Thiocapsa bogorovii: one gene and its partners. The protein of the gene in region 3 interacts with the protein of the main gene of each other region in a pairwise test. Links are inferred from orthologs where the notes say so. Each region holds a gene or a part of one and is shown on either strand. Other genes may lie near its edges.

What was found.
Region 1: the proteins of secA (region 3) and secB interact in binary tests that used the Escherichia coli proteins (3 or more experiments, as listed by UniProt). The link is inferred for Thiocapsa bogorovii from one-to-one orthologs.
Region 2: the proteins of secA (region 3) and LT988_RS22900 interact in binary tests that used the Escherichia coli proteins (3 or more experiments, as listed by UniProt). The link is inferred for Thiocapsa bogorovii from one-to-one orthologs.
Region 4: the proteins of secA (region 3) and ybgC interact in binary tests that used the Escherichia coli proteins (3 or more experiments, as listed by UniProt). The link is inferred for Thiocapsa bogorovii from one-to-one orthologs.

The regions. Positions count from the first base shown.
Region 1 is NZ_CP089309.1:2,833,198-2,837,765, reverse strand. Bases 516-3,319 are described here. They hold secB (protein-export chaperone SecB), read left to right. Parts: upstream 516-1,569; coding sequence 1,570-2,070; downstream 2,071-3,319. Other genes in these bases: LT988_RS12830 (tRNA (cytidine(34)-2'-O)-methyltransferase), read right to left, coding at 3,241-3,319; LT988_RS12835 (NAD(P)H-dependent glycerol-3-phosphate dehydrogenase), read left to right, coding at 2,079-3,122; LT988_RS12845 (rhodanese-like domain-containing protein), read left to right, coding at 1,050-1,478; LT988_RS12850 (ArsR/SmtB family transcription factor), read left to right, coding at 516-882. Outside these bases: LT988_RS12855 (murein hydrolase activator EnvC family protein), read right to left, coding at 1-156; more of LT988_RS12850, read left to right, coding at 514-515; more of LT988_RS12830, read right to left, coding at 3,320-3,711; LT988_RS12825 (hypothetical protein), read left to right, coding at 3,886-4,110; LT988_RS12820 (hypothetical protein), read right to left, coding at 4,191-4,568. UniProt on the Escherichia coli protein: One of the proteins required for the normal export of some preproteins out of the cell cytoplasm. It is a molecular chaperone that binds to a subset of precursor proteins, maintaining them in a translocation-competent state.
Region 2 is NZ_CP089309.1:5,133,023-5,137,734, forward strand. What follows is about bases 1,054-4,001. They hold LT988_RS22900 (alkaline phosphatase), read right to left. Parts: upstream 3,338-4,001; coding sequence 1,769-3,337; downstream 1,054-1,768. Other genes in these bases: LT988_RS22895 (YibE/F family protein), read right to left, coding at 1,054-1,672; LT988_RS22905 (hypothetical protein), read left to right, coding at 3,478-4,001. In the rest of the region: phosphate ABC transporter substrate-binding protein PstS, read right to left, coding at 1-257; more of LT988_RS22895, read right to left, coding at 497-1,053; more of LT988_RS22905, read left to right, coding at 4,002-4,712.
Region 3 is NZ_CP089309.1:2,023,134-2,028,290, reverse strand. The notes cover bases 1,201-4,593. They hold secA (preprotein translocase subunit SecA), read left to right. Parts: upstream 1,201-1,546; coding sequence 1,547-4,393; downstream 4,394-4,593. Other genes in these bases: argJ (bifunctional glutamate N-acetyltransferase/amino-acid acetyltransferase ArgJ), read left to right, coding at 4,402-4,593; LT988_RS09200 (M23 family metallopeptidase), read left to right, coding at 1,201-1,394. Outside these bases: LT988_RS09205 (DciA family protein), read right to left, coding at 1-306; more of LT988_RS09200, read left to right, coding at 708-1,200; more of argJ, read left to right, coding at 4,594-5,157. UniProt on the Escherichia coli protein: Required for protein export, interacts with the SecYEG preprotein conducting channel.
Region 4 is NZ_CP089309.1:4,532,749-4,537,203, forward strand. The notes cover bases 861-3,551. They hold ybgC (tol-pal system-associated acyl-CoA thioesterase), read left to right. Parts: upstream 861-1,822; coding sequence 1,823-2,281; downstream 2,282-3,551. Other genes in these bases: LT988_RS20090 (methyltransferase domain-containing protein), read left to right, coding at 861-906; LT988_RS20095 (methyltransferase family protein), read right to left, coding at 1,087-1,578; tolQ (protein TolQ), read left to right, coding at 2,278-2,952; tolR (protein TolR), read left to right, coding at 2,973-3,416; tolA (cell envelope integrity protein TolA), read left to right, coding at 3,438-3,551. Outside these bases: more of LT988_RS20090, read left to right, coding at 16-860; more of tolA, read left to right, coding at 3,552-4,455.

The DNA of each region.
Region 1 (4,568 bases), 810 kb from region 3 along the record:
CTCGAGCTCCGCGATCAAGGCTCGACGGTCCGCGTGCTGCTCGATGAGCTCCCGACCGATCGACTCGACCTGTCGTTGGATCTCCTGAAGGTCGTTCGCGCGCGTCTCGAAGGTGTCGTCGGACGCCGTCTCCAGCGCAGCCGTCGGCGTCGCCAAGGCGCACGCCAAAACGAGGCACGCCAGGGGACGCCCGAACCGGTCGAGCGCTCGGTCACGCCTGTCATCATGCTCGCGGCGGCAAAACCACTCGCGATGTCCTGTTGCGACGGTCCTGGGCACAGCGGTCGAGGGGGGTCCTGATGCGAATCGGTCGCTGGATTATACGCGTCGTCTAAGGCGTGATCGGAAGGCGAGGAGACGACCGGCGGGCGGAGGCTCCGGATTCTCTCTTTTCAGGAGCATGACCGGCGTCTTCCGACGGCCCCGGGGCACCGGCGGCGACCGACATCCACTTCGCACTCCGCCGGAAAAAGTTTATTATTGTATTGTTAATAATTGATGAGACAGGATCCGATGGTGAGCAATTTGAGCCAGCCTTCCCGCCCGGTCCTGAACGACCCGGTCGACGAACGCGAGGAGATCGACCTGTTCGCGGACGATGCCGACATCGAGCGCGCCTCCCGGTCGCTGAAAGCCATGTCGCACCCCTTGCGCCTGAAGATCCTGTGCACCTTGGGCGACCGAGAGGTCAGTGTCCAGGAGATCGTGGACCACGTGGGGACCTCCCAGAGCAACATCTCTCAGCACCTGGCGATTCTTCGCGACAAGGGCATTCTCGCTTCGCGCAAGGATGCGAACCGCGTGTATTACCGGGTCAGCGACGGAAGGACACTCCAGTTGATCGGGATGATGCGCGAGGTCTTCTGCCAGCACGCGCACTGAAGCGAGACGGTGCGGGATGACGCCCGCGTCCCTCCTCCTTATACTTCGCCACCTTAAGTCATCCAGGGCAACCGCGGGCAACTGCAGTCTCGATGCGCTCGGCTCATGGTCGAGGCGTCGGCCGCGCCGTCCGTGAACTCTCGCCCATTCAACGAGATCGCAGAGCGATGCTGCTAGACCAAATCATGGAATTCGTGGGAAACCACTGGTACCTCTTCGTGGCGTTGATCGTCATCTCGGGGTTACTCGCCTACAACATCATCGTGGGCAGTAAAGGGAGCGTCGAGCCCTTGGCCGCGACCGAGATGATCAACCATCAGGATGCGGTGGTGGTCGATGTTCGCCCCGCGGCCGATTTTGCAAAGGGGCATATCATCAATGCCATCAACGTGCCGATGAACGGATTCAAGAATCAGATCGCCACACTGAAGAAGCACAAGGCCAAGCCCATCATCGTCAGCTGCCGATCCGGCGCCCAGTCGTCAATGGCCTGCAGCCAGCTGCGAAAGGAAGGGTTCGAGCAGGTCTTCAACCTGCACGGCGGCATCATGGCATGGGAAGCCGCCAGCCTCCCGCTCACGCGCAAGAAACGCTGAAGCGCACGTCGATCCCGATGGCGGATTCGACGGTGACTCTACCCATCCTCTTACACGATCTTCGATCCAGTCTTCGATAAGGAACCGCAACATGGCCGAGAACGCGCAAAGCAACGAACCCCGTACCCAGCCGGAGCGACAGTTCTCCGTCCAGCGTGTCTATGTCAAAGACGCCTCGTTTGAATCTCCCAACGCACCGGACATCTTCCGCGGCGAATGGAAGCCCAAACATGAGCTCAACGTCAGTACCAAGGTCAATCGCATCCAGGATGACCTTTACGAGGTCGTGCTCTCGGTTACCGTGACGGCGCAGCTCGGGGACAAGACGGCCTTTATCGTCGAGGTGCAGCAAGCGGGTATCTTCGGGATCAGTGGCTTCGGCGAGCAGGAGATGGGCGCGATGGTCGGCGCCTACTGCCCCAACCTGCTCTTCCCCTACGCCCGCGAGGTCGTCTCCGATCTGGTCTCCAAAGGGAGCTTTCCGCAACTCGTTCTGCAACATGTCAATTTCGATGCCCTGTTCGCGCAGCATCAGCAAGAGGCGATGCAGCGCGCCAAGGGCGACGCGGCAGAACCGCCGAGCCAGCATTGAGCGGAAGTATGTCGGGCGATTCCGCGCGGACCGAGTCCGTCCAGCCAGATTCCTCGGGCGCAATCATTGCGGTCCTGGGTGCCGGGTCCTGGGGAACTGCACTCGCCATCCTGTTGTGCCGCAACGGGCACCGCGTGCGGCTGTGGGGTCATGAGGTCGAGCAGATCGAGGCGCTTAGTCGCGACGGCGAGAATCGTCTCTTCCTGCCGGGAGTTCCCCTCCCTAGGGGCTTGGCCGCGACAGCCTCCCTGGACGAGGCACTTGGCGGGGCGACCGACTGCCTGATCGTCGTCCCGAGCCACGCCTTCCGACGAGTGGTGGAGAATACCGCGCGACGACTGCCCGAAACCATGGGCGTCGCTTGGGCGACCAAGGGTCTGGACCCCGCAACCGGGGAGTTGCTCCACGCTGTGGCACAGGAGAGTCTCGGCGCCCGGTCACTCGCGGTCGTGTCCGGCCCCAGCTTTGCTCAGGAAGTGGCGCACGGTCTCCCGACTGCCGTAACGGTCGCCTCGGCCGACGTCGCGTTCGCGGAGCAGGTTGCGCTGCGACTTCACGGGGATCGCTTTCGCGCCTACACCAGCTCGGACATGGTCGGTGTCGAGGTCTGCGGAGCCGCGAAGAATGTCCTCGCGATCGCCACCGGGATCGCCGATGGTCTCGGGTTCGGTGCGAATACCCGCGCTGCGCTCATCACGCGCGGTCTCGCCGAGTTAATTCGCATCGGTACCGCCTTGGGCGGACGCAAGGAGACCTTCATGGGTCTCGCCGGCATCGGCGACCTGGTCCTGACCTGCACGGACAATCAGTCCAGGAACCGGCGAATGGGCCTTGCGCTCGCGGCCGGGGCGAGTCTGAAGGACGCACAGGCCAACATCGGTCAAGAGGTCGAAGGCGTCGTGACCGCGCTTGCCATGCATCGGCTCGCATCACGCTTGGGCATCGATATGCCGATCAGCGAGCAGGTCTACCGAGTGCTCTACGAAGGTGCCTCGCCCGAGAGCGCAACCCGCGCCCTGCTCGAGCGCGAGCCGAAGGCCGAGTTCGGCTAGACCGCCTGAGGCGTGGTCTGTGTCGTCGCTGCCCTTGGCCGCCCTCATGACAGGCGGCTCACATCGGAAGGCCGATCGCTTGATCGTTGACGGCGTCTGCCTTGGACGGCAGTCAAGCCTATCGCTGAACAGCTCCCTCGAACCCGGTTTGACGCCATGCCTCGAACGCGACGACGGCAACGGCATTCGAGAGGTTGAGGCTGCGATTGCCGGGTCGCATCGGGATATAGAGGCGTTGCTCGTGCGGGAGGGTATCGAGGACGGCTTGCGGCAGGCCTCGCGTTTCCGGGCCGAACAGAAATGCGTCGCCGGCTTGGTAGTGCGGGGTCGTATAGAGAGTCGAGCCTCGGGTCGTAAGCGCGAAGAGCCGCTGGGGAAGACGCATCCCTAAACAGGTCTCCAAGGTTGGATAGACCTCGACCTCGGCCCATTCCCGGTAATCGAGCCCGGCGCGCCTGAGCAGACGATCCTCGAGCGCGAACCCGAGAGGCTCGATGAGGTTAAGTCTCAGACCACCGTTCGCGCAGAGGCGCATGGCATTACCGGTATTGGGCGGGATCTCGGGCTCGTAGAGGATGACATCAAACATCGCGGATCCAGGTCAGTCGGGCGTGGGCGAGCAAGCCGATCGCGGTCGGAAACGACGGACCGAAGAGCGGGTTCGGCGGTTGACCGAGACGTCTCGCTGCATGCTATATTAAGGTTTGGGAAAGTTCTAACATCGCCGCACCAAGGCGGCCAAAAACCCTATGGGGACACCGACATGAGCGATATCGCCACGCTGAAGAAAGAAAAGCAGGAGCTGATCGAGAAGATGCTCGGGATGCAAAAGCAATTCATCGACTACGAGCATGAGCACGGGGTGTCGGGCAAAGACTACTGGGCGGCGACCGATGGCTTGCTCGTGAACTATCGGCAGGAATACCAGGATATGGCCAACCGAGTCGTGGACATTGCTCACGAGATCGTCGGTTCGGCGCGCAACTGAGCAGACGCGCTCGGGGCGGACGCCGCGTCCGAAATCCTGGACGCGGCTCTTAACGATGATTCCTTTCCGCAAGACGCCGTTCAGCGTAGATGCTCAATGTACCTGGGCGTATCGTGCATTTCCAGTTTGACCGTCGTTCCCTGCGCGACAAACGGATCGGAAAACCCTTCGAACATCAGCGCACAGCGCGCATGGCCTCGACTCTCGAGCGGAACCGGGACCATATCCCGATAAGTGAAGATATTCTCCTCGATATCCCCCCCCAGACAGACGAGCGGGCCGCTTGGAATCATTGGGGCTTCTTCGACCCCCTCGATCACCAAATCCCCTGCCTGATGCCAACGCGTGCGCTCGCTTGAGCCCGTCATCGTCTTGACAAGATAGGCCCGCGAGAAATGCAGGCTCAGACGTCCGTCCTCGAGATCGATCGAGGAGATCTCGGAGCCTTTCAGGTCGAT
Region 2 (4,712 bases), 3.1 Mb from region 3 along the record:
GCGGCGTCGCTGCCCGCGAAATCGACGACCTGGTTGACGAAATCCTGGATGCCGGCGCCGCTGCCCTTGGACTGGTAGTCGACCCGCACGCCCTTGTTCGCGGCACTGAAATCCTTGAACCATTTGGCGTAGATGGGTGCCGGAAAGCTCGCGCCCGAGCCCATGAGCTTGACGTCGGCAAAGACGGCGGGCGAGAAGGCGGCGGCCGAAAGGCCCCCGGCGATCGCGACTGTCTTGAGTAGAGATGAGATTTGCATGAGAAAAAAACCTCCAGGTCGGACCGTGTCGGGTGTGATGGTCGGGTGTGATGAATCGACCGAGTAAGATTGTCCCGAAAGTGTCTGCCAAATCCGTGACGGCGACGTGATGATTAGGTGACGGTTCTGCGAAGGGTTGTGTTTGGCGTGGGCTTAACCGCGTCCGGAGCGCTAGGAATCGTTTTCAGTGTGCGTTTGGCTTCGGAGATACCCTTGATCCCGGTGAGGTTCGGTTTGGATCAGGCCGTTTCGTTTCGGGAGACCAGCCGGATCCAACTCGCCAGCCCGAGCTTTGCCGGCCCGAGCTTCGTTTGATAAAGCAGCCCGGCAATCAAGGCGGTGAAGGGAGCGACCGTGATGAGCCCGAAGCTACCGACCAGGATGTTGAGTGTCTCGGCGGCGACGAAGGGCGCGTTGAGGATGTTCTCCGCCGGCAGGCCTTTGGCCATGAAGAGCAGGAACATGCAGATGTGACTGCTCGAATAGGCGAGCAGCAGCGTGGTCGTCATGGTACCGATGACTGCGCGACCGACGCGCAGCCCCGACGCGATATGCTCCAACACGCCGATATCCGGTTGACTCAGCTTGATCTCCTCCATGCTTGCGGCGATGTCCATCGCCAAATCCATGACCGCGCCCGATGAGGCGATGAAGACACTGGCGATGAAGATATCGGTGAGTCGCAACTCGTAATAGCCCGAGTAGAGAAGCGACTCTGCGAAGGGGCGGATGGCGCCGTGCAGGTTGAATGCATGCGCGAACCAGACGGCGAGGCCGCAGGTCAGCAAGACGCCGAGCATGGATCCCGAAAAGGTCGCGATGCCGCGTCTGGTCAGTCCGCCGACCGAGAAGGTCACGACGCCGGTCAAGACGGCGACCACAGCAAGACCGGTCGGGATCGGCGGATAGCCGAGGAGCAGAAGCGGGAAATAGAGCTTCCAGAGAACCAGTGCCGCAAAGACAAAGGAGAGTGCGGCCTTCAGTCCGGTGACCCCGGCAACTCCGATCAGCAGAGCCACGAAGCAGCCGATGAGCAGCAACTGCATCTGTAGTCGATAGTGACCGCGGGCCATGCCGTGGGCCGGCTGCCCGTCGAGGAGATCGTATTCGACCAGGATGACCGAGCCCGTTTCGTAGAATTCGTCGAGTTCCAGCTTGCCGGTGAGCATGTTGGTGACGGCGATCTCCTCGCCTTTGGCCGGTCCGTCGAGCAATCGGACGGACAAGACCTGGGCCTCGGTCTTGATGATGAGGTTCGTGCGGACGCGACTGTTGTCGACGTCGACGATCAGTCCACGCGCATGAAGTCCGCGCTCGGCCGGCGGGCCTGGCGGTGCCAAATCCAGGTTGAACAGGAGGATGCAGACGACGGCGATGACCGCGGCAAAGAGCCATTCGCGACCTATTCTCGACACGGAGCGATACCTCGAATACAAGGATCTGAAACACGAAAAAGGCGCCGCGAAGGCGGCGCCGGGGCGCGGCGGGTTCGATCTAACCCGTCGTTGCGATCAAGGGCATGTTTTCGTGACCGGCATCTCGGGCAAACGCATGATCTTGGCGAGGCGCTTGGCGATGTCCGTGTTGTCGTAGAAGCCCGCCAAGCGCTCGGCAGCCCATCCCTGTGCGTACAGGGGTACGGGTACGCCGGTGTGGGAGTAGGACGTCCAGCCGATGCTGGCGCGCTCGTTGAGCAGATGGGTGATGGTGACGATGACCGGCTCGTAGCCGCCGTAGAGGAGCTTGTTCTCGTCCGTGCTGTTGTCATCGGCGCCGCACATGGACTTGTCATAGGCGTCTTCGAGCTTCTCCTTCTGATAGGTGTTCAGATCTGCCCAATCGAGGCCGAAGACATCGGCGATGAGTCCGAGCATGACCGTATCCTGCTCGAGGTTGTTCGATGCCTGCCAGCCGTCGCCCGCGCAGATGCTCTCGCTGTTGGCGGCCTTGTGCTCGGCCCATTGGTTCGCTTGGAAGTGCTCGTAGCTGTTCTTCTGACCGAGCAAACGATCGTAATAGGCCGTATAGGCGGTCGTCGCATGGCCGACGGTCATGCCGCCGGTCTCGTGATCGCCCGTGACGACGATGAGGGTTTCGTTCGGATGCCGGCTGGCGAACTCGATGGCGACCCCGACCGCGGCGTCGAAATCCAAGATGTCGCCGATATTGGCGACCGCGTCGTTCGCATGGCCGGCCCAGTCGATCTTGCCGCCTTCGACCATCAGGAAGAAGCCTTTGCGGGCCGAGCCGCGCTCCTTGTCCCAGCGTTTCTTCGGGCGATCTTCGAGATTGGCGATCGCGACCTCGACCATCTCCTTCAGCGAGAGATTGCCCTCCGGGCGGTCGATGGCGTACGGCATGGCAGAGCTGCGATCGAGTGTGGGGTTGATCGCGACCACCTTGTCCATCGGTTGAGTCTTGAGCGACAAGATGGACGAGCGGTCGTTGAGGACCGTGTAGCCGTTGGCGCTCAGCAGATTCCAAATATTATTGTCGGTATCGCCCGAGCGCGCTGGTCCCTCCGGTGCGACCAAACCGCCGCCGCCGAAAAACTCGTACCCGCTCTCGGCCAGCTGAGTCGCGATGTTGTTCATCAAGCCGCGATTCGTCACGCTGGCGTAATAGGTGGCCGGTGTTGCGTGATTCAGAGAGACGCTGCTGATCACCCCGACCTTCCTGCCGCTTTCGTGGGCGAGCTCGGCGATGCTCTTGTAACAGACCGATTGCGTCTCGGGGTCCATGTTGATCACGCCGCTCTTGGTCTTGAGCCCACTCGCGAAGGCCGTCGCCGAGGATGCCGAGTCCGTCATCAAGGCGTAGGCATCATAGGTCGTCTGCATGCCCGCAACGGGCATTTTGGTCATGTTGAGCCGGTTCTCTGGGCGCATGAGGTCTTCCGCGACCGTCGCCTCCCCGCCGTTGATGGTCGTCAAATAGGCCTCGGTGGCTTGGATCTGGGTATTCGACATGCCGTCGCCGAGGAAGAAGAACACATACTTCGGCAGCGCCGCGCTTGCCGATGTCGCTGCTGCAAGCAACGCGGTGGCGGACAGACTGAGGATCAGATGTCGGTGTTTCACTTGCCTTCTCTCTACTTCTCGTCATAGTTGGCCCTGGATGGACGGGGCCGGCGGACCGTTCCGGGGGCGACCGAGGTGTCTGGCGCTTCCCGAATGGCACGGAGCAATCTACAGAAAGACCCTTACTTTCTTGTGACAATATGCCGAACATTCTGCGACATCTGCTGCTGCTTCTCTTGATCCTGTCGGCGCCCTTGCGGGCGCAGATCGATGCCGTTGCGGAGGATTCCGGGCCGCTCGGCTCCGGACCCAGTTCCTCACCGAACATCCCCGCGGCGTTGCAGCCTTGGATCCCCTGGGTTCTGGAAGGCGGTCCCGAAGGGCAGGATCAACGCGACTGTCCGATTGATCCGGCCGACGGCGCACGCCTCTGCGCCTGGCCCGGGCGGCTGGAGCTGGCGCTGAGCGGCGCGGGCGGGATCTTCGCGCAGGTCTGGGAGGTCTTTGCCGAGTCCGCGGTTCCGCTGCCGGGCGGCGCGGATGCCTGGCCGCTCGGAGTCGAGGTCGACGGGGCCGCAGTCGCAGTAGTCCAGCGTGACGGCCGGCCAACGGCGACACTCGCGACCGGGATCCACCGCGTCACCGGACGCTTCGTCTGGGACCGTCCGCCGGACGCGCTCCTGATCCCGCCCATGGTCGGGCTGGTCGAATTGGTGCGCGACGGCCGCGCGGTGCCGACGCCGCGATTGGACCGGACCAACCGTCTCTGGCTCGGTGACCCCGCGGGGTCCGAGACCGAGCGCTCGGGCGATCGTCTGAGCCTGGAGGTCTATCGGCGCATCCAAGACAGTCTGCCGCTCGAGGTCCTGACCCGGCTTCGGCTCGAGGTGTCCGGCGGTGCGCGCGAGGTGCGGCTGGGCCCCGTGCTGTTGCCCGGCGGGATCCCGTTGCGGATCGACAGCCCCTTGCCGGCACGAATCGAAGAGGACGGGATGCTGCGGGTGCAGGTCCGCCCCGGGCGCTGGGTGGTCGATGTCATGGCTCATCACCAGGGCGACGTGTCCGAGCTGTCGCGTCCCGAGACCGGCGCACCCTGGCCGGAGCGCGAGATCTGGGCCTTCGCCGCGGAGCCCGCGCTGCGGCGGGTCGAGCCCTCCGGTCTCGATGCGGTGGATCCGCGCCAAACCGGGATCCCCGAGGAGTGGTCGCGCCTGCCGGTCTATCGGGCTGAGCCGGGCGCGGTTCTGCGCCTGGCCGAGCAGGCCCGCGGGGATCCGGATCCGGGACGGGACCGTCTGCGCCTAGATCGCGAGCTTTGGCTCGACTTCGACGGCAAGGGCTACAGCGTGCAGGATCGCATCGGCGGTCAGTTGTCGCGCGGGTGGCGCTTGGACGCCGGCCCGGCACTCGCGCTGGGCGCCGTGACCCTCGACGG
Region 3 (5,157 bases):
CGCATCGCCCTCCCCCGGGATGCGGACCTGCGTCGAGATCTTGGCGACGCCCTCGCCCTGGAGCGATCGAGCCAGGTCCTCGATCAAAAAGCGTGTGCGGGTAAGCCAAGCCGGCGAATCCAGAACAAGCGTCAGGACCTCCCCGGCAAGGGTCGCGTCGCGGCAATGCGCGCGCAACGGATCCGGCAGCCGATTCAGCACCATTCCCAGCAAGGCCAGCTCGCGGTCTCTGTGCTCGAGATGCTTGCGGATCAATCGGTTGGACTGAAGCAATTCGCGGACATGAGCCAGTCTCGGATAAAGCATCGGAGGTAATCCTCGACATGCGAACGGCTGAGCGAAAGCGATCCCGATGGTCGTTCGCGCGGAAAAACGAATCGACCTGGGCCACGATTGTGGCGACAATTAACCTTTGTGCCCAGTGCCCATCCAGTTAGAGAAGCAGCAGAGGGAAGACGATGCGCCACCTCGACCGACGAAAAACCGATCGCGGACAGGCCGTTATAACACTCTTGGCCGTTACCCTGTTCACCGTGGCGGGGGTAGGATTAGGATTCTGGATAGGGCATTACCAAAATCTGACAACACTTGTCGACAACCCCGCTCAACCGGCGCTTGTTCCCCGAGCCTCGCCAGCACCGCTTCCCCCCGTCTCCGATCCCGCAAACTCCGACGACCTCGATGCGATCACCGCCCGCGTCGGCGACATGCAGGCTGAACTCTTCAGGCTCAATGCACTCGGCGAACGACTCGTTCAGATGTCCGGTCTGAACCCCGAAGAATTCGATTTCGAGAATCCGCCTCCGCGAGGCGGTGCCGAAGACGGTCCGGCGCGAGACTTTACGATCCGCGAAATCGCCAGCGAGCTCGGCAGCATGGTTAGTCTGGTTCAGGACCGTCAGCGCAAGCTCGAGGTCATCGAAGACGTCATCATGGAGAAGGGTCTCACGGCTCAGGTGATGCCGTCCGGCTGGCCTGTCCGCGCCGGTTACATCACCTCGAGATTCGGGTTTCGGGTGCATCCCATCAAGAAGAAGCGCCTCTTCCATGAGGGCGTCGACTTCGCAAGTCCGCGAGGTACCGCGATCGTGGCGGTCGCCGACGGTGTCGTCACCTTCAGCGGTCGTAAGGGCGGATACGGGCGCACGGTCGATATTCGGCATGTCAACGGGCTCGTCACACGCTATGCCCACAACCAGGACAATCTTGTCAAAGAGGGGCAGATGGTCCGCCAAGGTCAGAAGATCGCGACGGTCGGATCCTCCGGAACCGCGACTGGCCCGCATGTTCACTTCGAGGTTCTGAAGGACGGAAAGGCGGTCGATCCCTTCCGCTACATCGACCGTCAGCCTCGTCCGGTCGTGGCCGCGACATCCGAGGGTCAACCCGGTTAGATGCCGGCGATCCGTCGAAGGACCGAGCCGGGTGCACGGCGGGGCGGTTTGCGCGGGCTCGCGGCGGTGGCCGAACCTGCGACGGCACCTGCGGCTGTCATTGAATTCCGGTATCATGCCGGGATTTTCCCGACAGGTCTCAAACGTATCCGATGGTCAAGCATCTGCTCAAAAAGGTCTTCGGCAGCCGGAATGACCGGCTCGTCAAGACGCTGCTCAAGTCAGTCGCACGGATCAATGCCCTTGAGCCCGAGCTCGAGCGACTCTCCGATCAAGCCCTCGCCGCGAAGACGACGGAGTTTCGCGAGCGTCTTGCCGCAGGAGCGGATCTCGACAGCCTGATTCCGGAGTCATTCGCGGTCGTGCGCGAGGCATCCAAGCGAACGCTCGGCCTACGTCACTTCGATGTGCAGATGGTCGGCGGTATGGTGCTCAACGACGGTAAGATCGCCGAGATGCGAACCGGCGAGGGCAAGACCCTGGTCGCGACCCTCTCGGCCTACCTCAATGCCCTCCCGAGCAAGGGCGTGCACGTCGTCACCGTCAACGACTATTTGGCACGGCGCGACGCCGCCTGGATGGGGCAGATATACCATTTCCTCGGTCTGACCACCGGCGTGATCAATTCATCGGGCGGTACCGGCCCGGATTCCGCGTCCTTCCTCTTCGATCTGAGCTACGAGCCGCCCGTCGGTCAAGGTTATCGCCACATGCGCCCGGTCTCCCGCAAGGAGACCTATGCCGCGGACATTACCTACGGCACCAACAACGAGTTCGGATTCGACTATCTGCGCGACAACATGGCCTTCGTGGCCGAGCAGCGCGTTCAGCGCGATCCCTTCTACGCGATCGTCGACGAGGTCGACTCCATCCTCATCGACGAGGCGCGCACCCCGCTCATCATCTCGGGTCCCTCCGAAGGGAGCACGGATCTCTACAAGCAGATCGACAAGATCATTCCGCGCCTTACGCGTCAGGCCCCCATCACCAACGAGGAGGGTCAACCCGACTTCGGTCCCGGCGATTATTCGGTCGACGAGAAGGCGCGCCAGGTCTATCTGAGCGAGGAAGGTCACGAGCACGTCGAGCAGATGCTGGTGGAGATCGGACTCCTCGCCGAGGAAGGCGGTCTCTACGACCCCGCCAACATCGTCCTAATGCACCACGTCTATGCCGCGCTGCGTGCGCATGCGCTGTTTCAGAAGAACGTCGAGTACATCGTGCGCGACGGTCAGATCGTCATCGTCGACGAGTTCACCGGGCGCACGATGCCGGGCCGGCGTTGGTCGGAGGGTCTGCATCAGGCGGTGGAGGCCAAGGAAGGGGTCGCCATCCAGCCCGAAAACCAGACGATGGCGTCGATCACCTTTCAGAATCTCTTCCGGCTCTATCCCAAGCTCTCGGGTATGACCGGCACGGCGGATACCGAGGCGTACGAGTTTCAGCAGATCTACGGGCTGGAGGTCGTCGTCATCCCGACCAATCAGCCCATGGTCCGCGAGGATCGGGGCGACCTCGTGTATCTCACGCAAGACGAGAAGTATCAGGCCATCATCGAGGACATCCGCGACTGCGTTGCTCGCGGTCAGCCTGCCCTCGTGGGTACCGCCTCGATCGAGACCTCCGAGCTGATCGATCGTCTGCTCGTCGAGCAGAAGATCCCGCACGAGGTCCTGAACGCCAAGCAGCATGAGCGCGAGGCCGGGATCATCGCCCAGGCCGGCCGTCCCGGTGCCGTCACCATCGCCACCAACATGGCCGGTCGCGGGACCGACATCGTGCTCGGCGGTAATCTGGAGGCCGAGCTCGAAGAGGCCGGTCCCGATGCCGATCGCGACGCCATTCGCGCCGCCTGGAAGGAGCGCCACGCCCAGGTGGTGGCGGCCGGCGGTCTGCATGTCGTCGGCACCGAGCGGCACGAGTCCCGTCGTATCGACAACCAGTTGCGCGGTCGCTCCGGCCGCCAAGGTGACCCGGGCTCCTCGCGTTTCTATTTGTCGCTCGAAGACAACCTGATGCGCATCTTCGCCTCCGATCGCGTCGGCAAGATGATGCAAAAGCTCGGCATGCAGCAGGGCGAGGCGATCGAGCACCCCTGGGTGACCAAGGCGATCGAGAACGCCCAGCGCAAGGTCGAGGGCCGCAACTTCGATATCCGCAAGCAGCTGCTCGAATACGACGACGTCGCCAACGATCAGCGCAAGGTCATCTATCGCCAACGCCGCGAGCTGATGGACAGCGTGGATGTCTCGGATACCGTCACGGCGATGCGCGACGATGCCCTGACGCGCCTGATCAACACCTATGTTCCGCCCGAGAGTCTCGAAGAGCAGTGGGATGTGGAAGGGCTGAGTGTCGCGTTGAACGAGCATTTCGGCGGCGACTGGCCGATCCGCAAGTGGCTCGACGAGGACGACTCGCTCCATGAAGAAACCCTGCGGGCACGCATCCACGATACCCTGATCTCGGCTTACGCCGATCGCGAGAAGCTCATCGGCTCGCCGACCATGCGTCAGATCGAGACCGCGGTGATGCTCCAGACCCTAGACACCCATTGGAAGGACCACCTTGCCGCGATGGACTATCTACGTCAGGGGATCCATCTGCGCGGCTACGCGCAGAAGAACCCCAAGCAGGAGTACAAGCGCGAGGCCTTCGAGATGTTCTCCGCGATGCTCGACAGCATCAAACACGACGTCGTGGCCACTCTCGCCAAACTCCAGGTGCAGACACAGCCCGGTGCAGAGCCGCAGCCTGTCTCCGCGCTCGGAGCGGCGCCCGCTCGGGAACGGGAGTTCGAGTTCAAGCACGAGCGCTTCGAGGGTCTCGGTTCCGCGGGCGATGCGGATCCCGAAGGCCGCGACCGGGCGAGCGCTCGCGGCGCCGAACCTGCGCACGCTCAACCCTATGTCCGCGGCGATCGCAAGGTCGGGCGCAACGAGCCCTGTCCCTGCGGTTCGGGTAAGAAGTACAAGCAATGCCACGGCAAAGCGAGTTGACGGACACCATGACCGCATCCGATCCCGTCGTCCCGGGCCAGTTGCGCGACTTGGTCTGGCATCCCGTCGGCGGTGTGCGTTTGGCTGCCGGGGCGGCCGGTATTCGCTATCAGGGACGGGATGACTTGTTGGTCATGGAACTCGCCCCCGGCAGCCGCTGCGCGGCCGTTTTCACCCGGAACGCCTTCTGCGCCGCGCCCGTGCGGGTCGCCAAGACCCATTTGGGTCAAGCGATGCCCCGCTATCTGTTGATCAACGCGGGTAATGCCAACGCGGGTACGGGTCGGCGCGGGCTGGCGGATGCGGAGTCGAGCTGTGCTGCACTCGCCGCTCTGGGCGACTGTGCCGCGGAGGAGGTCCTGCCCTTCTCCACGGGCGTGATCGGCGAGCATCTGCCGGTCGATCGTATTGCGGCGGCACTGCCCGAGCTGCTCGGCCGATTGGATGCATCGGCATGGCCTGCCGCTGCGCGCGCCATCATGACGACGGATCGGGTGCCCAAGTTGATCTCGCGCACCTTCCAGATCGACGGACGCACCGCGTCGATCACCGGGATCGCCAAAGGCGCCGGGATGATCTGTCCGAACATGGCGACCATGCTCGCCTTCATCGCGACGGATGCGGCCGTGGCACCCGGCGTGCTCGAAGCCTGCTTGGGCTCGGCGGTCACCCGATCATTCAATGCCATCACGGTCGACGGCGATACCTCGACCAACGACGCTTGCGTGCTGGTCGCGACCGGGGCCTGCGGAAATCCCGAGATA
Region 4 (4,455 bases), 2.5 Mb from region 3 along the record:
AGCAGGTCATCCCTCATGTCGACAGCCCGGCCGTTTCGACGGCACCTTGCCTATCTCGATTGGCTCTATAACCCCTTCAAATCATGGGACGTGACCCGCGTTTACGACCTCTTGTCGACCGACCTGGCCACCGAAAACGGGCTCTATCTCAACCTGGGCTACTGGAGCGCGGAGCAGAGTCTGGACGATGCGTGCCAGGCGCTGGCCGCCTTGGTCGCGGAGCGCGCATCGATGGGGCCCGGCGATCGGGTGCTGGACGTCGGCTTCGGTTTCGCCGACCAGGACATCTACTGGCTTCGGACCTATGGACCCGATCACATCCAGGGACTGAACATCACCGCTTCCCAGGTGGCCGTCGCACGCGGGCGGGTCAAAGACCTCGGGCTGGAAGAGCGCATCGATCTGCGCGAAGGTTCGGCCACGGACATGCCGCTGCCGTCGAATTCAGTCGACAAGGTCGTCGCCCTCGAGTGCGCCTTCCACTTCAAGACCCGCGAACGCTTTTTCGAGGAGGCCTTCCGTGTCCTGCGCCCGGGCGGCCGATTGGTCACGGCCGATATCATCCCTACGCCCCTTTCCGAGGATTGGCGTACCCGCCTGAAACAACGTTGGTCCTGGCGGCTGGTCGCGAGCAAGTTCGCCATCCCCGCCGAAAACGTCTACACCCGCGAGCGCTACGCAGAAAAGCTCGAGGCCTGCGGCTTCGGAGATGTCGAGGTCGCCTCCATCCGCGATCGCGTCTACACCCCTCTGCACGACTACCTCTCGAGACACCCGGAAACGCTCGACCGACTCCACCCCGCAACCCGACTCCCGGCACGACTTGCACTCGGCATGAGCGCCGAGAGCGTCTACGGCGGTCTGGACTATGTGCTCGCCGCCGCCTCTAAACCGCGCCTTTTGTGACCTACGCGGTTTTACCGGTGACGACCCTCACGACGACCAAGCGACTTAAACCTGGCGCGGTTTTGAGAACGAAGAAGGGCAAAATGCTTTCAATCTCCTAAACCGCGTCGACTGAAACGGTCCAGAAACCATCCAAGGCCGACCTCGGGCGACGAGCAAGCAGAGAAACTCGGACGCGGTTTAGTAGAGGAAGGGCACGAGCTTCTTCACCCCCTTCGCATACTCCGCATACTCCGGATGACGTTCGGTCAGCCAGCCTTCTTCCTTGCTGGCCTTGTAGTCGAAGAAGAAGAAGCCGAGGACCAGGATCGCGAGGTGGGAGATGCTGAGGGTGAAAAGCACCCAGCCCGCCGCCGCGAAGAGCTGGCTGCTGTAGAGCGGATGGCGAACGAGGGCGTAGACGCCGTGCTTGACCAGCTGGCTGTGATCGACCGGGTAGGGCAGGGGGGTTAGATACTCGCGGATATGGACCGAGCCGAAACCGCCGAGGACGAGGGCGACTGTCCAAAAGGCGATCAGCGCCGGCCAGCGCAAGGGCGCAAGGGTATCCATAAGCGCCGGGGTCGCGAGCGGGTTCCAGGCCGGGGTGAAGATAAAGGCAAAGAAGAGCACGAACTGCAGCACGACGAGATATTCGCCGCGGTGGCCCTTCAGGAAGGAGAAACGGGTCATGTCGGGGTCCTTGTCGGAGGTTGAGCGCCGGCGACCGTCGGTCGGGTCGCTATGACCGGCATTGTCTGACATCCGCGTACGTTGTGCCGAGCGTTGCGAGGCACAACGGCCGAGGCTCGGGTGCCGACTTGCAACGATGGCCGGCAACGCGCCATTCGGCGCCCCTTCGACGCAAGGTGCCCGCACGGGTGCTTTCCGGTACACTTCCGCAGTTTGAGTCAAGCCCCAACATGCGATCCCTGCCGTGCCGACATCGAGCGATCCCCGATTGTTGACCTTTACCTGGCCGGTGCGGGTCTACTACGAAGACACCGACGCCGGCGGTGTCGTCTTCTATGCCAATTATCTGAAGTTCCTGGAGCGAGCGCGCACGGAATGGTTGCGCGCCGTTGGGCAGGAGCAAAGTGCCTTGCGCGCGCGTCACGGCATCGTCTTCGCCGTGCGTCGCATTGCGATCGACTATCTTGCACCCGCACGTCTCGATGACTGCTTGAGCGTGACCTCCCGTCTGGTGCGGCCGGGCGGTGCGAGTCTGGAGTTCGACCAGCAGGTGATTCGCGACGAGGACGGTGCCTGTTGTTGCCGAGCTTCCGTCAGGATCGCCTGCATCGATGCCGGTACCTTGCGCGTCGCGCGCCTGCCCGGCGATCTCTTGTCCGAGTTGTTGCCCTTTGCGAGCGGTCCAGCGGAGCCCGTGTCATGACGTCCGATCTGTCGATGTTCAACCTGATTCTCCAGGCTAGTTTGGTGGTGCAGTTGGTCCTGCTGGTGCTCGTCATCGCCTCTGTGACCTCTTGGACCATGATCCTGGACCGCGGGCGCGTGCTCTCCAAGGCACGCAAAAGCGCCAATGCCTTCGAAGAGCGCTTCTGGTCCGGCGGAGATCTCAGTGCGCTCTACAAGGATCTGAGCGAGAACCGCAAGGGCGAACATGGTCTGCCGTCCATCTTTCGCGCCGGATTCAAGGAATACGTGCGGCTGCGCAAGATCGAGGGCAACGACCTGATGGCTGTCCTGCAGGGTAGCGAGCGCTCGATGCGCGTCGCCCTCAGCCGCGAGATGGATCGCCTGGAGACCAGCCTGACCTTCCTGGCGACGGTCGGTTCGACCAGCCCCTATATCGGTCTGTTCGGGACCGTCTGGGGCATCATGCATGCCTTCCATGCGCTGGGGAACGTGGAGCAGGCCACCCTCGCGCTCGTCGCGCCGGGCATCTCGGAGGCCCTGGTCGCCACCGCGATCGGTCTCTTCGCGGCCATCCCCGCCGTTATCGCCTACAACAGGTACGCCTATCAGGTCGAGCGTCTCAACAGCCGCTACGAGGAGTTCATGGAAGAGTTCTCGACCCTGCTGCAGCGCCAAGGCCGCAACTGAGCGTTCGAGGACCCCGTTAGATGCTCAAGCGCACCCGTTCCAGACAGCGCCGCCGGCCGATGGCCGAGATCAACGTTGTGCCCTACATCGACGTGATGCTGGTGCTGCTCGTCATCTTCATGGTCACGGCGCCCTTGATCACCCAGGGTGTGAAGGTGGCGTTGCCGCAGGAAAAGGCCGGCGGGATCCCAAGCCCGACGACCGAGTCGCTGATCATTACGGTCGATGAGTTCGGCGACTATTACATCGATATCGGAGATGAGAAGAACGCCCCGGCCAGCGAGCAAATCCTGTTCGACCGCATTCGTGTCGTGCTCGAATACAGGCCCGAAACGCCGATCCTGGTGCGGGCGGACCACCGGGTCGACTACGGGCGTGTGGTTCGTGCCATGGTCGTCGCTCAGGCGGCAGGCGCTCCGGAGGTCGGTTTGGTGACGGTGCCGCCGGAGCGCCGCGAGCCCTAGCGCTGCGGCCCGAGCCCCGACATGTGGCACATCCTGAGGCAAAACCCGGGGGCCTTCTATTGGTCGCTGGGTCTGCATGTCTTTTTCGCCCTGCTTTTCTTCGTGGGCGTGAAGATCGACCGGCCGATCACGGAGGCGGGGAGCAAGCCGCGCGTGGTTCAGGCGACCGTCGTGAGCGATGCCGCGCTCGAGGCGATGGTCGCGCAGTTTCAGGCCGAGCAGGCGCGCCGTCCGGCCGGGCCCGAGATCAGTCCCGAGGTCGGCACGGAGATCATTCCGCAAGCGCAGGAGCCGCCTGATGCTGTGACGCTTGAAGACCTGAGCGCGGCTGAGGCCGCCCGGCTCGAGACCGAGCGGCTCGAGGCGGAGGCGGTCGACGCGGAGCGTCAGGCCGACGCCGAACGCGAGGAGGCGCAGCGTCTTGCAGAGGCGGCTCGCGCCGCCGCCGAAGCCGAGCGCCTGGCAGCCGAGGCCGAAGCTGCTGCAGCCGAGGCCGAAGCGCGCCGCCAGCTGGAGATCGACCGCATGGCCGAGGCCCAGCGCCGAGCGCAGGCCGAACGAGAGGCGGAGGAGGCCGCTGCGAGGGCCGAGGCCGAACGGCGCGCAGAGGCCGAGCGACGTGCAGAGGCCGCACGACGCGCCGAGGCCGAGCGTCTGGCCGCCGAGGCCGCAGCCGCCAAGGCCGAGGCGGAGCGTCTCGCCGAAGAGAAACGTCTTGCCGCGGAGGCCGCGGCACGGGCCGAGGCACAACGGCGATCCGAGGCGGCACGCGCTGAAGACGAACGCCGCGCGAGGGTTGAGGCCGAGCGCCGTGCCGAGATCGAGCGTCGTGCGGAGGCGCAGCGCCGAGCCGACGCCGAGGCAGCCCTTGAGCGGCAGCGGCAGCTTGAGGAGGAGGCTCGCCTGATGGCCGAGATCGAGGAGCGTCGTCTCGTCGAGGAGCTTGCACAAGAAAGCATCGAGCAGGAGGCCAGGCGGATGGCCGCGGAGGAGGCGCAGCGCCGGCTCGCCGCGGAAGAGGCGCAGCGTGCCCGCGAGG